3 regions of the Streptomyces sp. NPDC046821 genome follow, and region 1 is predicted to be linked to each of the others. Evidence: predicted binding sites of a transcription regulator. Region 1 holds the regulator's gene; each other region holds the start of a gene.
What was found. Region 1 encodes HrcA, which represses chaperone genes, less so after heat shock. Its sites were predicted from a motif close to TTNGCACTCNGNNNNNCNGAGTGCNAA; they were not measured.
Positions count from the first base shown of each region.

Region 1 (3,275 bases):
GAAACCGCTGTGGGCAGGCGTTCCGCAGGGCGATGGGGGTCCCCCCGCTCGAGCGAAGCCGAGAGTGGGGGAGGGTGGGCACAGCCCCAAGTGCCGGGCAACAGCACTCGGGGGCTGCCCACTAAGGCCTAGCGACCGTTGAACGCATCCTTGAGCCGCGAGAAAAGCCCCTGCTGCCCCGGCTGGAACTGCCCCGTAGGCCGCTCCTCCCCCCGCATCTTCGCCAGCTCCCGCAGCACCCGCTCCTGCTCAGGATCCAGCTTCGAAGGCGTGAGCACCTCGACATGCACGATGAGATCCCCGCGCCCGCCACCCCGCAGATGCGTGATGCCACGGCCGTGCAGCGGAACGGACTGCCCGGACTGCGTGCCCGGCCGGATGTCGATCTCCTCGAGCCCGTCGAGCGTCTCGAGCGGCACCTTCGTGCCGAGCGCCGCCGCCGTCATCGGAATGGTGACGGTGCAGTGCAGATCGTCGCCACGCCGCTGGAACACGGGGTGCGGCAGCTCGTGGATCTCGACGTACAGGTCACCGGCGGGACCGCCGCCGGGGCCGACCTCGCCCTCGCCCGCGAGCTGGATCCGCGTGCCGTTGTCGACACCTGCGGGGATCTTCACGGTGAGCGTGCGCCGCGAGCGGATGCGGCCGTCGCCGGCGCACTCCGGGCACGGCGTCGGCACGACGGTGCCGAAGCCCTGGCACTGCGGGCAGGGCCGCGACGTCATGACCTGGCCGAGGAAGGACCGCGTGACCTGCGAGACCTCGCCGCGGCCGCGGCACATGTCACAGGTCTGCGCGGACGTACCCGGCGCGGCGCCTTCGCCGCTGCAGGTCGTACAGACGATGGCCGTGTCGACCTGGATGTCCTTGGTGGTCCCGAAGGCGGCCTCGTCCAGCTCGATCTCGAGCCGGATCATGGCGTCCTGGCCGCGGCGCGTGCGCGACCGGGGACCACGCTGGGACGCCGTCCCGAAGAACGCGTCCATGATGTCGGAGAAGTTCCCGAAGCCACCGGCGCCGAAGCCGCCGGCCCCGCCTCCGCCCGACTGCGAGAGGGGGTCGCCCCCGAGGTCGTAGACCTGCTTCTTCTGCGGGTCCGACAACACCTCGTAGGCGGCGTTGATCTCCTTGAACCGCTCCTGCGTCTTCGGGTCCGGATTCACGTCCGGGTGAAGCTCGCGGGCAAGCCTGCGGAAGGCCTTCTTGATCTCGTCCTGGGAGGCGTCGCGGCGCACGCCGAGTACGGCGTAGTAGTCCGTGGCCACTTACGACTCCGCCAGGATCTGTCCGACGTAACGTGCCACTGCGCGTACTGCTCCCATCGTTCCCGGGTAATCCATGCGTGTCGGTCCGACGACGCCGAGCTTGGCTACTGCCTCGCCGCCCGAACCGTAGCCGACCGACACCACGGACGTGGAGTTGAGTCCCTCATGGGCGTTCTCGTGACCGATCCGTACGGCCATGCCCGAATCATTGACCTCACCGAGGAGCTTGAGGAGCACGACCTGCTCTTCGAGCGCTTCCAGAACGGGCCGGATGGTGAGGGGAAAGTCATGTCCGAAGCGGGTGAGATTGGCGGTGCCGCCGATCATCAGCCGTTCCTCGGTCTCCTCGACGAGCGTCTCCAGGAGGGTGGAGAGCACCGTCGAGACCGTGCCGCGGTCCTCCGTGTCGAAGGACTCCGGAAGATCCTGCACGAGCTGCGGCACGTCCGCGAAGCGGCGTCCCGCGACCCTGCTGTTGAGCCTGGCCCGCAGATCGGCGAGGGAGGTCTCGCCGAAGGGCGCCGGGCAGTCGATCATCCGCTGCTCGACGCGCCCGGTGTCCGTGATCAGTACGAGCATCAGGCGGGCGGCGGCGAGCGAGAGCAGTTCCACATGGCGCACGGTGGAGCGCGTCAGGGAGGGGTACTGCACCACGGCGACCTGCCGGGTCAGCTGCGCGAGCAGCCGCACGGTCCGGCCGACGACGTCGTCGAGGTCGACGGCTCCGTCGAGGAAGTTCTGGATGGCGCGGCGCTCGGGCCCCGTCATCGGCTTGACCGCCGTGAGCTTGTCCACGAACAGGCGGTAGCCCTTGTCGGTGGGGATGCGCCCGGCGCTGGTGTGAGGCTGGGCGATGAAGCCCTCCTCCTCCAGCGCCGCCATGTCGTTGCGCACCGTCGCCGGTGAGACGCCGAGGCTGTGCCGCTCGGTGAGCGCCTTGGAGCCGACCGGCTCCTCGGTCCCCACGTAGTCCTGGACGATCGCGCGCAGCACTTCGAGCCGGCGTTCACTGAGCATCGCGCGCACCTCCAGCTGTCTCGTCCTGCGGCTTCGCCTTGCGGTTGGCACTCGACGCGGTTGAGTGCCAATGGTCTCCGGATCAGTGTACGGCCGCCGGGTACGGGCCCGGCAAGGGCGCTAGCGTCAAGGTCATGGGTGACCTGGACTGGAATGTCGTGGGGTGGGAGGAGCTGTCCTCTCGGGTGGGGCGGGTCCGGCTGCCGGGCTGGGACTGCACGACGGGCCTCGTGGTGGGCGAGGACGGGGCGCTGCTCGTCGACGCGGGTTCATCACTTCGTGAGGGCGCGGCGCTGCGGGCGGCCACCCGGCGCCTGCTCGGTCCGCACGCGCGCGTGACGCATATCGCTCTGACGCACCCCCATTTCGATCATGTTCTCGGCGCGGCGGCGTTCGCCGGGGTCGAGGTGTACGGGGCCGCCGGCATCGACACGGTGCTCGCGCGGGGGCGGGACGAGTTGCGGGCCGACGCGGTCGCGCACGGGGTGCCGCCCGGGGAGGCCGCGGGGGCGGCGGACGTGCTCGTCGTGCCGCACCACCGCGTGTCCGGCGAGTGGACCCTCAGCCTGGGCGGCGGTCTCCGGGTGCTGCTGGCGAACGTGGGCCCTGGGCACACCGCGCACGACCTGGCGGTCCTGGTGCCGGGTACGCCGGAGATCGTGTTCTGCGGTGATCTCGTGGAGGAGTCGGGCGAGCCGCAGGCGGGGCCGGACGCGATACCGCGCCACTGGCCGGCCGCGCTCGACCGGCTGCTCGAACTCGGCGGTGAGGACGCCGTGTACGTGCCCGGACACGGAGCCGCGGTGAATGCGGAGTTTGTCCGGGCCCAGCGTGCCGAGCTGGCCGCACGCTTCGGCGTGTCGTAACCGCACGGCCGTTCGCCCTTCCTATCGTCAGCCGAATGCTCCCACCCGTCTCCCGCCACCGCCCCTCCAACGAGGGCCCTTCGGGCCCGCAGCGCCGTCTGTACTCCCCCGACCTCACCCCGCCCTG
Region 1 covers NZ_JBEYYB010000020.1:27,189-30,463, forward strand. Annotated here, with positions in the region: gene dnaJ (molecular chaperone DnaJ) at 129-1,265, opposite strand; gene hrcA (heat-inducible transcriptional repressor HrcA) at 1,266-2,282, opposite strand; gene ABZ893_RS32580 (MBL fold metallo-hydrolase) at 2,417-3,148, shown strand; gene ABZ893_RS32585 (DUF3097 domain-containing protein) at 3,184-3,275, shown strand, end outside.

Region 2 (3,275 bases), on a different contig from region 1:
ACGACGCCACCCTCAAGACCACCGTTGACGGCGATCTGCTTGAGCGGGGCCTCCAGGGCGAGCTTCACGGCGTTCGCGCCGGTCGCCTCGTCACCCTCGAGCTCCAGCTTGTCGAAGACCGCGGAGGCCTGCAGCAGGGCCACGCCACCACCGGCGACGATGCCCTCCTCGACGGCCGCCTTCGCGTTGCGAACGGCGTCCTCGATGCGGTGCTTGCGCTCCTTGAGCTCGACCTCGGTCGCGGCACCGGCCTTGATGACCGCAACACCGCCGGCGAGCTTCGCCAGGCGCTCCTGCAGCTTCTCGCGGTCGTAGTCGCTGTCCGAGTTCTCGATCTCGGCACGGATCTGGTTGACGCGACCCTGGACCTGGTCGCTGTCACCGGCGCCGTCGACGATCGTCGTCTCGTCCTTGGTGATGACGACCTTGCGGGCGCGGCCGAGCAGGTCGAGACCGGCGTTCTCCAGCTTGAGGCCGACCTCCTCGGAGATGACGGTGCCACCGGTGAGGATGGCGATGTCGCCGAGCATGGCCTTGCGGCGGTCACCGAAGCCCGGGGCCTTGACGGCGACGGACTTGAAGGTGCCACGGATCTTGTTGACGACCAGGGTCGACAGGGCCTCGCCCTCGACGTCCTCGGCGATGATCAGCAGCGGCTTGCCGGACTGCATGACCTTCTCGAGCAGCGGAAGGAGGTCCTTCACGTTGCCGATCTTCGAGTTGACGATGAGGATGTACGGGTCGTCGAGCGACGACTCCATACGCTCCATGTCGGTGGCGAAGTACGCCGAGATGTAGCCCTTGTCGAAGCGCATACCCTCGGTGAGCTCAAGCTCCAGACCGAAGGTCTGGGACTCCTCGACGGTGATGACGCCTTCCTTGCCGACCTTGTCCATGGCCTCGGCGATGAGCTCGCCGATCTGGGTGTCGGCGGCCGAGATGGAGGCCGTAGAAGCGATCTGCTCCTTGGTCTCGACATCCTTGGCCTGCTCGAGGAGAGCGGCGGAGACGGCCTCGACGGCCTTCTCGATACCGCGCTTCAGAGCCATCGGGTTGGCACCGGCGGCCACGTTGCGCAGACCCTCGCGCACCAGGGCCTGGGCCAGGACGGTCGCGGTCGTCGTGCCGTCACCGGCGACGTCGTCCGTCTTCTTCGCGACCTCCTTGACCAGCTCGGCGCCGATCTTCTCGTACGGGTCCTCGAGCTCGATCTCCTTGGCGATGGAAACACCATCGTTGGTGATCGTGGGGGCACCCCACTTCTTCTCGAGGACGACGTTGCGACCCTTGGGGCCCAGGGTCACCTTGACGGCGTCGGCGAGCTGGTTCATGCCGCGCTCGAGGCCGCGCCGTGCCTCCTCGTCGAACGCGATGATCTTGGCCATGTGAAGTGGTCCTCCCGGACGGGGTGGAAAAGCAAGCAAACGGACCGTGCTGGTGCCCGCGACGGACGGCCTGCGCACCTTGTGGTTCCTTGCCCCACCCGGCGTGCGAGCCTCACCGACCCGATCCAAGTTCTGTCACTCTCACCTTCAGAGTGCTAACGCCAATGATTAGCACTCGCCCTAGGAGAGTGCAAGCGCCTACGGGGTTCTCGGCCAGCCCTTGAGACGGCCCGGGAGCGCGTCCGGACGCCTGTCCGGGAACGCACGAGAGGCCTGTACCCCGTTGGGGGCACAGGCCTCTCGGCGTGAGTGCGTCGGTGGCCGATCGCGTCGTACTCAGCCGACGGCGAGCTTGACCATGTCCGCCTGCGGACCCTTCTGGCCCTGCGAGATCTCGAATTCGACTCGCTGACCCTCTTCAAGGGTGCGGTAGCCGTCCATCTGGATGGCGCTGTAGTGGACGAAAACATCCGCACCACCGTCGACCGCGATGAAGCCGTACCCCTTCTCCGCGTTGAACCACTTGACGGTGCCCTGAGCCATGCCTAACTCCCCTATTACTGGCCCTTGCGCGAGGCCGCACTTCGCGGACCCGGGTCAGACCTCACGCCCCAAAGGGTTGGGGGTGTGCGCCGGAACGCGTCGACCGCGGCTGAATGTACTTGCCCAACTGCCCTCTGCAACAGGGCAATCGGGCGCGAATTCTGGGCCAGGCAGAGCGGTTATAAGCGGCGGATTTACGGGAATCCGGGGCAACTCGGGCCCGACAAATGCCACGAACACCCAATAAGGTAGGGGCAGTTTGGCTGCTTCTTGTCGGCCGACGGCCGACTTCATATATGCACTGGGCACAAGCCGCGAGCGCTGTTCCCACACTCTACCGCGCTCAACCATGCAGAATTGCCCCCTCCGTTTCTCTCCGGGAGGGGGCAATTCCGTTAACTCTTCGTGCTGTTGATCAGCCGCCGGCGACGGCGGGGATGATCGACACACTCGCGCCGTCCGCGGTGGCCGTCTCCAGGCCCTGCTCGAAGCGGACGTCGTCGTCGTTGACGTAGACGTTCACGAAGCGGCGGAGCTTGCCCTGGTCGTCCAGGACGCGCGCGGCGATGCCCGCGTGGTTCTTCTCCAGGTCGGCGATGACCTCGGAGAGATTCCCACCCTCAGCAGCCACCTCGGCCTGACCACCGGTGTAGGTACGCAGGATGGTGGGGATCCGGACGTTCACGCTCATGAGTTCACCTCAGCTATTCAGCCCCTCCGGCGTTTGAGGAGCGGGGGTCTGGGGGCAGAGCCCCCAGTCTCGGGAAGGGGCGGGTTGGGGGAGACTTACTCGGCGAGCCCAGCGGCGCGGAACGCCTCAAGGCTGGGCCGAATCGTGGCCGTAGCCTGAGAGCTCTCAGCCACCGCGTCCAGCGTCTTCAGCCCGTCACCCGTGTTCAGCACAACGGTGGTCAGCGACGGGTCAATAAGCCCGGCCTCGATCAGCTTCTTGGTCACGCCGAGCGTCACACCACCGGCGGTCTCCGCAAAGATGCCCTCAGTCCGAGCCAGCAGCTTGATCGCGTCGACAACCTGCTCGTCGTTCACATCCTCCACCGCACCACCGGTGCGACGAGCGATGTCCAGCACGTAGGGACCGTCGGCCGGGTTACCGATCGCGAGCGACTTGGCGATCGTGTTCGGCTTCTGCGGCCGCACCACGTCGTGGCCGTTCTTGAACGCGACCGACACCGGCGAGCAGCCCTCGGCCTGCGCACCGAACAGCTTGTACGGCTTGTCCTCGACGAGCCCGAGCTTGATCAGCTCCTGCAGACCCTTGTCGATCTTCGTGAACTGCGAACCGGACGCGATCGGGATGACCAGCTGGTCCGGCAGCTGCCAGCCGAG
Region 2 covers NZ_JBEYYB010000007.1:131,154-134,428, reverse strand. Annotated here, with positions in the region: gene groL (chaperonin GroEL) at 1-1,385, opposite strand, end outside; gene ABZ893_RS15705 (cold-shock protein) at 1,722-1,928, opposite strand; gene ABZ893_RS15700 (MoaD/ThiS family protein) at 2,344-2,619, opposite strand; gene thrC (threonine synthase) at 2,715-3,275, opposite strand, start outside.
Region 2: the regulator HrcA is predicted to act here: its motif matches at 1,554-1,580, upstream of groL (chaperonin GroEL).

Region 3 (3,275 bases), on a different contig from region 1:
GGATGATGAGCGACCTGAAGATCCCGTACACCGCGTTCCTCACCAACGAGTCGGTGGAGGACGACTACGGGTACTTCCGGAAGATGCAGGCCCGCGGCATCACCCTGAACAACCACACGCTGACCCACCCCTACCTGCCGGGCCTGTCCTACGAGGGGCAGAAGCGCGAGATCTGCGGAATGCAGGACATCATGGAGGAGCAGTTCGGCGAACGGCCCCTGCTCATGCGCCCGCCCTTCGGCAACTTCAACCAGGACACGCTGCGCGCCGCCAAGGCCTGCGGCATCGAGTACGCGCCGATCTGGAACGAGGAGGCCTTCGTCGACCACTTCGAATGGCGCGAGGAGGACAAGCAACTGCGCCCCGGCGACATCATCCTGACCCATTTCCGTGGCCCGGACGAATGGAAGGGCACGATGCCCGACATGGTCCGCCGGCTCATGAAGTACGTGACCAGTAAGGGATACGCCGTGGCCAAGCTGGAGGACTACCTGTGACATTGACGTCCGTACGGGCGCATCAGGCCCGTACGCGTTCCGGCCCCCGGCGGCTGCTCGCGACGGCGCTGGCCGCCGGGGTCCTGTCCTCCGCGTTGCTCACCGGGTGCGCCCAGTCCGTGAGCCCGATCGAACGGCTCGGCCGGAGGGCGGCGCAGGCCGCGCAGAAGGTACGGCACGGTCACGAGGCGCCGACGGTCCTGCCTGCCGGCGGCGTGGGGAGCGCGGGTGAGCGGGGGAGGGGGAAGTCGCCGGGGAGCCCGGGCGGGGGGTCGGCCTCGGCCACGGTGCTGAAGGCTCCGGCGCACCATTCGAAGTCACGCCGCCTGCTCCACCACCGTACGAACGGCTCCGCCCACGTGGGCGCGGGAGACCCCGCCCACACCGGCGCGCACGCCCCTGACACCGCACCCGTCGCGCCCCTTAAGGTCCCCGCCCGCGACGCCTACCGCCACTGGGGCCTCCGCGCGCCGCTCGCCGCGGCGCCCGAGCCCCCGGCGCACCCCGCGTCCCGCGCGGCCCGGAACGCGTACGCGCTCCCGCCCGTCGTGGACCACGTCCGCACCCGCGACCGGGTCGTCTTCCTGACCTTCGACGACGGTGCCGCCGGCGACCCGCGACTCGCCGGCCTGGTCCGCGATCTGCGGCTGCCCGTCACGGTGTTCCTCACGGACCGCGTCGCGGGCCCCGGCCGCGACCACGCCGGCGCGCTCCGCCGCCTCGGCGCCGGCGTGCAGAACCAGACCATCAACGGTCACTTCCTGCCCGCCCTCCCGTACGCCGAGCAGCACGCGGAGATCTGCGTCCAGCAGGACCGGCTCGCCGGACGCTTCGGCAGCAGCCCCCGCCTCCTGCGTCCGCCCTTCGGTAACTACGGCCAGGACACCCTGCGCGCGGCCGCGACCTGCGGGGTCGACGCCGTGGTCCTGTGGCGAGCCGAACGGAACGGTGACCGGCTGCGCCCCGGGGACATCGTCCTGGCCCAGGCCCCGGGCGGCGCGACGCTCGCCGACGCGACGGCGCGGATGGTGCGCCGTATCCAGGACGAGGGGTTCACGGTCGGGCGGCTGGAGGACTACGTGTGAGACGGCGGACCGGCCGCCGGGTGGGGCGAGCGGTGGGGCGGGGCGAGGAGCGGGTGGCGGGGCGGGGCGAGGACGCGCCGAGAGTGAATTGGCACTCCGCTTGACCGAGTGCTAATTGCAGTCATAGTCTCGGCCCTGGCACTCCCCACTGGAGAGTGCCAATAGCGACGGGCAGGTCCGGCACCCGCGACGACGGATCCACCTGGTCGCCACCTCAGACAGTTAACCCCGTGATCTCCGAAGGGGGAGGTCGGATCGTGACGACCACCAGCTCCAAGGTTGCCATCAAGCCGCTCGAGGACCGCATCGTGGTCCAGCCGCTCGACGCCGAGCAGACCACCGCCTCTGGCCTGGTCATCCCGGACACCGCGAAGGAGAAGCCCCAGGAGGGCGTCGTCCTCGCCGTCGGTCCGGGCCGCTTCGAGAACGGCGAGCGCCTGCCGCTCGACGTGAAGACCGGCGACATCGTGCTGTACAGCAAGTACGGCGGCACCGAGGTGAAGTACAACGGCGAGGAGTACCTCGTCCTCTCGGCTCGCGACGTGCTCGCGATCGTCGAGAAGTAATTCACCCATTGTTTTAGTTCTGCGCCCCTGGCTCCCCGTTACTCAGCTGCGAATCTTCACAGTGTGCCGGGTGTCGGGGGCGTAGTTCGTTCGAGAGGACAGACAGCTCCATGGCGAAGATCCTGAAGTTCGACGAGGACGCCCGTCGCGCCCTTGAGCGCGGCGTCAACAAGCTTGCCGACACGGTCAAGGTGACGATCGGCCCCAAGGGCCGCAACGTCGTCATCGACAAGAAGTTCGGCGCTCCCACCATCACCAACGACGGTGTCACCATCGCCCGTGAGGTCGAGGTCGACGACCCGTACGAGAACCTCGGCGCCCAGCTGGTGAAGGAGGTGGCGACCAAGACCAACGACATCGCGGGTGACGGCACCACCACCGCCACCGTGCTCGCCCAGGCCCTGGTCAAGGAAGGCCTGCGCAACGTCGCCGCCGGCGCCTCCCCGGCCGCCCTGAAGAAGGGCATCGACGCCGCGGTCAAGGCCGTGTCCGAGGAGCTCCTCGCGACCGCCCGCCCGATCGAGGACAAGTCCGACATCGCCGCCGTGGCCGCGCTCTCCGCGCAGGACCAGCAGGTCGGCGAGCTCATCGCCGAGGCGATGGACAAGGTCGGCAAGGACGGTGTCATCACCGTCGAGGAGTCCAACACCTTCGGTCTGGAGCTGGACTTCACCGAGGGCATGGCGTTCGACAAGGGCTACCTGTCTCCGTACTTCGTGACGGACCAGGAGCGCATGGAGGCCGTGCTCGAGGACCCCTACATCCTCATCAACCAGGGCAAGATCTCCTCCATCCAGGACATGCTGCCGCTGCTGGAGAAGGTCATCCAGGCCGGTGGCTCCAAGCCGCTCCTGATCATCGCCGAGGACGTCGAGGGCGAGGCCCTGTCGACCCTGGTCGTGAACAAGATCCGCGGCACGTTCAACGCCGTCGCCGTCAAGGCGCCCGGCTTCGGTGACCGCCGCAAGGCGATGCTCGGCGACATGGCCACCCTCACCGGTGCCACCGTCATCGCCGAAGAGGTCGGCCTCAAGCTGGACCAGGCCGGTCTGGACGTGCTCGGCAGCGCCCGTCGCGTGACCATCACCAAGGACGACACCACGATCGTCGACGGTGGCGGCAACTCC
Region 3 covers NZ_JBEYYB010000012.1:75,448-78,722, reverse strand. Annotated here, with positions in the region: gene ABZ893_RS24670 (polysaccharide deacetylase family protein) at 1-497, shown strand, start outside; gene ABZ893_RS24665 (polysaccharide deacetylase family protein) at 494-1,582, shown strand; gene groES (co-chaperone GroES) at 1,840-2,148, shown strand; gene groL (chaperonin GroEL) at 2,259-3,275, shown strand, end outside.
Region 3: the regulator HrcA is predicted to act here: its motif matches at 1,671-1,697, upstream of groES (co-chaperone GroES).